Regions from separate parts of the uncultured Romboutsia sp. genome, predicted to be linked through region 2. Evidence: riboswitches for the same ligand, from Rfam matches in the RefSeq annotation. Region 2 holds a riboswitch; the other holds the start of a gene.
The links. Region 2 has a riboswitch for cobalamin ahead of Q5F54_RS04420 (M14 family metallopeptidase). Riboswitches for the same ligand answer to the same signal wherever they lie in the genome.
Positions count from the first base shown of each region.

Region 1: linked by a shared signal. The riboswitch ahead of Q5F54_RS02380 (cobyric acid synthase) and the one ahead of Q5F54_RS04420 (M14 family metallopeptidase) in region 2 are both predicted to bind cobalamin.

Region 1 covers NZ_CATXCO010000014.1:16,315-19,753, forward strand. The annotation lists gene Q5F54_RS02375 (cobyrinate a,c-diamide synthase) at 1-319, opposite strand, end outside; gene Q5F54_RS02380 (cobyric acid synthase) at 333-1,868, opposite strand; cobalamin riboswitch at 1,982-2,157, opposite strand; gene Q5F54_RS02385 (histidine phosphatase family protein) at 2,170-2,772, opposite strand; gene cobS (adenosylcobinamide-GDP ribazoletransferase) at 2,791-3,439, opposite strand, start outside.
Region 2 covers NZ_CATXCO010000036.1:5,097-8,535, forward strand. The annotation lists gene Q5F54_RS04410 (hypothetical protein) at 1-380, shown strand, start outside; gene Q5F54_RS04415 (ATP-binding protein) at 265-948, shown strand; cobalamin riboswitch at 1,323-1,498, shown strand; gene Q5F54_RS04420 (M14 family metallopeptidase) at 1,646-2,599, shown strand; gene nikB (nickel ABC transporter permease) at 2,618-3,439, shown strand, end outside.

The DNA of each region.
Region 1 (3,439 bases), on a different contig from region 2:
TATAAGAACTTGTGCAATTATCTAAATCGATTCCAATACCATCATATAGACCCATAACACCTTCAACTACTGATATATCTGCATCTTTAGATGCATCATTAAATACATACTTTATCTTTTCATCATCTAACATATATGAATCTAAGTTTCTAGAATGTCTTCCTGTTATAAAAGTGTGATATGAAGGATCTATATAGTCTGGTCCAACCTTATATGGCTGAACTTTCATATTTCTTTTAGTAAGAGCTTGCATTATTCCTAGTGAGATAGTGGTTTTACCTACACCACTATTCGTCCCTGCTATTAAAATCTTTTTCATAAGCTTCACCTAACTATAAAATTTTATTTTCATGTTCTGTCATTATTTCATAAATCTTTTGTATATCTAAGTTCTCTCTTAATAAATCTGCCAATTTGTCATATTCATTTTGCTTAAATTCATCAAAAGAAGTTACATTACTTTGTAATTTTTCTAATCCTTTTTCTTCTCTTATACTATTTAAAAGTTCTCTAGTAAAATCTATTTCATCAAATATTCCATGAATATATGTACCTACTACATTTCCATTTTTATTTATACTACCTTCTAGATAGCTAACTTCTTCTCCTAGCTTTTTATCAATTAAGTTTAAATAAGATACTTCACTTCCAGGCTTACTTATTCCCATATGTATTTCATAACCTTTTACTCTTTTACCAGATAAGTTTTTCATGTATCCTGAAAGATTTGGGTATATTATTGCTTCTACTTGAGTAGTTGTCTTTTCTTTTTCAAATATAGTTTCTGTATCTAAAAGGCCTATACCATCTATCTCTTCAATTTCTCCTTCTACATGATAAGGATCTTTTATTTTCTTTCCTAGCATTTGGTAACCCCCACAAATACCAAATATTAATTTGCCTCTTTTTTGTAGCTCCTTTATTTGTTCCTCTAGTCCATTTTCTCTTATATACTTTAGGTCATCTATTGTACTTTTACTTCCCGGAATGATAACTATATCTGGATTACTTAAAGCTTCTCCATACCCTACATATCTGACGCTTACATCATTTTGTGTTTCAAATATATTAAAATCTGTAAAGTTAGACATATGAGGAGTTCTTATTATTTCTATGTGTATGTCTCTTTTTCCTTGTACTGCCTTGAATCTAGTTGTAACACTATCTTCATCTTCTATTTTTATATCGCTATATGGTATAACTCCAAGGACAGGAACATTTATTATTTCCTCTAGCATTTTTATACCTTCTTCTAAAAGTTCCTTTCTTCCTCTAAATTTATTTATTATTACACCTTTAACTCTTCTTCTTTCTTCTTCACTTAGTAGCATCATAGTACCTGCAAGTGATGCAAATACACCACCCCTATCTATATCTCCTACTATTATTACTGGTGCATCTGCAATCTCTGCCATACCCATATTAGCTATATCATGCTCTCTTAGATTTATCTCGGCTGTACTTCCCGCACCTTCCATTACAACGATGTCATAGTTATTGCTAAATTCACTGAATATAGTCTTTAATTCTTTAGCTAGTTGAGGTTTATATGTATGATACTTGGAAGATGCCATATCTTCTCTTACTTTACCTCTAACTATAACTTGGCATCTATGGTTTCCAGATGGCTTTAAAAGTATAGGATTCATATCTGCAACTGGATCTATACCACAAGCTTCGGCTTGGAATACTTGAGCTCTTCCCATTTCAAGACCTTCCTTAGTTATAAAAGAATTTAATGCCATATTTTGAGATTTAAATGGAGCAACACTATATCCATCTTGTTTAAATATCCTGCATAATCCTGCTGTTAATATACTTTTCCCAACATTTGATGCAGTTCCTTGTAGCATGATTTTTTTGCCCATTGCTCAGTTTTCCTCCTTTAAATATTCAGAATATTAAAAAAAGTCCTAACACTTGTAAGTTAGGACTTTTTTTTATACATTATATATTATAAAAATCTTCACCCCGAGATTTATTTAGTAAAATTAAATTAGGCAGGTATCCTGGCTCGACTTCATCCTACTCCTATACCTTCCCATCATATTGACAGTGGTAACTTTAGTTTCGTCCATCTTACAGTAGCGGGGGCTGCAAAGGATTTTCACCTTTTTCCCTATTAATCTCGAAAGAACCTAATTCAATATAATATTCTATTTTTAGTAATTATATAAAGCTAGTATTATTCATAGCAGTTATAACTGTAAACCCATCTTGTACTTCTAAAATTGTAACTGATCCATTATCAATTTTAAAGTTCCAATGATACTTATAGCTATTTGATATTAAATAAGTTATTATATTTCTTATTGTTCCTCCATGAGAACAAATAAGAATTGTTCTATCATCATTATTAGAGATAATATTATCTAATTCAATACAAACTCTATTGTATGAATCTATTAAACTCTCTCCATTAGGATATTTGTACTCATATCCTTTTTCTATCATATCTTGAAATTCTTTAGGATATTTATCTTTTATTTCATCAAAAGTTAATCCTTCAAAATCTCCAAAACTTATTTCTTTTAAACTTTCTTTTTCTATAATTTCTATAGATTTTAATTCAGATAATTTTTTTACAGTATCTTTAGTTCTAGAAGATGTTGTAGTGTAAATTTTATCTATATCAAAATCCTTTAAGTAATTTGTAATCTTATCTATTTGCTCTTTTCCTTCTTCACTTATAGAGCTATCTATATGTCCAGATAATCTACTTTTTTGATTATCTACTGTTAGAGCATGTCTAACTAATATTAATTTTACCATATTTCACCTCGTTGAGGGCTATATTAATAATAAATATATACAAAATAAATATATAAGCTCTCCAAGTTCTATTGTACAACCTAGTATATCACCCGTTACTCCATCAATTTTTTTGTATATATGTTTTTTGAATAAATTATTAAATACGAATAATATAATAATCGTACTTATTAACATCATTGCTTCAAACGTTGAAGCTAAGAATATTAATTTTGATATTCCTATTATTAATATTATTGTATATAGTATAGCAATAGTAAACATTGATGTACTTGCTTTTCCTATAAATAAATTTCCCATTCCATTTTCTCTAGGAGTTACTGTTTTATACATCATAACAATTACTCCAAGTCTTGCCACTACGGGCATAAATATTACAGTCCAAAGTAGACTGTTATTTATTATGCTATATATGAATCCTATTTTTAATAATATTAAAAACATAATGGCCAAAAGAGAATTTGTACCTAATCTAGAATCTTTCATAATTTCTAGCATTCTTTCTTTGTCTCTATAACTATATATAGCATCAAAAGTATCTCCTAATCCATCTATATGTAGTCCACCGGTTAATATGACTAATGCTAATGTTACTATTATTGATGTTATGAATGAATCAAAAAATATGCCAGATACTAAACCTATAATATATATTAATACCCCTAGT
Region 2 (3,439 bases):
CGGAAACGGGATACAACAGAGAAACTGTAGAAAAGCTTATACAAAGATTTATAGAATATAAAAAGATATATTACTGTGAAGAAACCAAAGAAATATACTTGGTAAATTGGATAAAACACAATATGTCAAACAGTCCTAAAGTACAAAAGTGTATAAAAAAAGAAATAGAGAATATTAAAAATAAAGAATTTGTAAAACTTTTATATAAGTCCTTTGAAGAATTAGGATATAACATAGAAAATGGGGAAAATAATCATGGAAAATATAACAAAGAGTATAGAGAATCTAAACATGCCAAATCACTTAAAAATGAGAATGACAAAACTTATAAAAGCACAACAAATGATGAACTTGAACAACTTAGAAAAAGATTGGGATAATAGTAGTTATAAATGCAATAAATGTAGAGACCTTACATTTATAATAAATGATGGTGTAGCAACACCATGTGAATGTAGAGCAGTTAAAGAAGCTAAAGATATTTTAAGAAAAAGTGGAATAAGTGAAGAATTTAGAAATAAAAACTTTGAAAACTTTAAAACTATAAACGATAGCCAATCTATAAATGCTTATAACAAAGCTAAGGAATATTCTAATAACTTTCATATTATAAAAGATAGTACTCAAAACTCAATAATGTTTATGGGACAACCTGGGTCGGGAAAAACTCATTTATCACTTAGCATTGCAAATGTATTAATGGATAATGGTGTAGGAGTTGTTTATATGGGATATAGGGATGTAATAACACAAATAAAGCAAAATATTATGGATGAGGTTTACTATAATAAAGTTATGAATAGATATAAAAATGCAAAAGTACTTTTAATAGACGATTTATTCAAGGGAAGTATAAGTAAAAGTGATATAAATATAATGTTTGAGCTTATTAATCACAGGTATTTTAATAAGTTGCCAGTGATAGTTAAATGTCAAAAGATTTCCTAGTAGGAATAAGGAATAAAAAATTAAATTATAGGATTTACAGATAGTGTAGATAAATTATTTACAATCATTATACATTTATTTTTGAATTATGAATATATCACTGATTTTATATCTATTATTGGTGTTATTTTAGTTATTGTAGGTTAGTACTCAAAAGATTGATAAATTTCAATTTAGCGAATAGATTTAATGAATAATATTAATATATCATGAAGTAGGCTAACAAGGCCTAAAATAAAAGTCCTTATATTTAGGACTTTTATTTTTTTACCCTTAAAATAGATTACAGTATACTAATTTTAATACAAAAAGCATTAGGAAAATTTATAGAATATATGCTATACTTAATATATAAATTAAACATGTAGATTAATGTAAAATATAATTATAAAAGTTTCGTAAGAATTAATAGGGAAATTGGTGCAAATCCAATGCGATCCCGTCACTGTGATAAAGGGTTAGTTTTTATACCACTGAGTAAATATACTTGGGAAGGAAAATCTAACAATGCTTTTTAGCCAGGAGACCTGCTTTTATAAGTTAAAACATAACTTACGGTGTATAAGTGTGTTAAAAATGTCTAACTAATAGGTTTATTTAGTGCACACTTTTTTAAAAAAGTGTGCTTTTTTACGTTTAAGGATATGATAATTTATATTTTACTTAAAAGAATAACTATAAAAGAGGAAGTGATTTAATGAAAGATATAAATTTAGCTAACTTTAGTAAGTTTAGAAATCAAAAACAACAAGGATACATAAATGTAAGTGGTACTAATATAAAACTACCAATAACCATAATTTGTGGTAAAAAAGAAGGAAAAACTGCTTTGATAACAGGAGGAGTTCATTGTGCAGAGTATGTAGGAATAGAAACTGCCATAGGATTATCAAAGGAAATAAATCCAGAGGATATAAGTGGAAATATTATAATTGTGCCATTAATAAATCGTAGTGGATTTGAAAATCGTACAATGAGTGTTGTTTATGAAGATGGAAAAAATTTAAATAGAGTATTTCCAGGTCATGAACAAGGTAGTGTAAGTGAAAAAATAGCGTACTTTATGGAAAAAGAATTATTTAAAATAAGTGATTATTACATAGATTTACATTGTGGAGATGGATATGAAGAATTAACTCCATATGTATATTATCAAGGTGTAGCAAGTGAAGATGTAACATCTAAATCAAAGCAAATGGCTATGGCTATTAATCCAAAGTATGTCGTAGAATCTCAATCTAATAGTGGTGGAGCATATAACTATGCTGGTTCAATAGGCTTACCAGGGATTTTAATAGAAAGAGGATGTATGGGTAAATGGAGCAAAGAAGAGGTAGAGGAATATAAAATAGATGTAAAAAATGTTTTAAAAGAACTTAACGTTTTATCAGGAGAAAAGGTAGATAGAAATAATGATACAAAAGTTATAACAAATACTATCTATGAAAACTCTATGTATACAGGGTGTTGGTATTCAAACTACAAAGTAGGCGATATTGTTTCAAAAGGCGATGAACTTGGAACAGTTAAAGACTATTTTGGAAATATACTACATACATGTATAGCAAAAGTAGATGGAATTATTCTATATCAAGTTGGAAGTTTATCAATATTAAAAGATGGACCTATGATAACTTATCGAGAAATATAAATATTAGGGGGAAACAGATTGAGTAAAAAGCAGTTGATAAACAGAATAATACAAATAATAATAGTTCTATTTGGCATTAGTTTGATTACTTTTACATTGATATATTTAGCACCTGGTGACCCAGTAAGAACCATGTATGCAGCATCTGGAATGATGCCAAGTGAAGATGTTATTCAACAGATAAGAGAGTCAATGGGACTAAATGATCCATTTTTTGTTCAATATTGGAATTGGTTAAGTTCTTGTTTAAGAGGTGATTTTGGAATTTCATATTCTACAAAAAAACCTGTTATAGATATTATATTATTAAAATTAGTTCCAACTTTAAAATTAGCTTTTATGTCATTAATAGTTATGTTAATAATAGCAGTTCCTTTTGGGATATTGGCTGCAGTTAAAAAAAATAAAGTAATTGATTTTCTTATTAGCGGTACAACTTTTTTAGGATTATCTATACCTAACTTTTGGGTAGGTTTAATGCTTTTATATTTTATAGCATTAAAATTTAAGTTATTGCCAGTAGTATCTACAGGAGATGGAATTGAAAAAATGATTTTACCTGTATTAACACTTGCATTTTCAATGGCAGCAAAGTACACAAGACAAGTTCGTACAGTTGTACTTGAAGAATTAAATCAAGATTATGTAATTGGTGCAAGAGCAAGAGGAATAAAAGAAAATATTATTCTTTTAAGACATGTACTTCCAAATTCTCTTTTACCTCTTATAACTTTGCTAGGATTATCACTTGGTTCTTTATTAGGAGGAACTGCAGTAGTAGAAGTTATATTTTCTTATCCAGGTCTTGGGAATATGGCAGTTTCAGCAATAACATCTTAT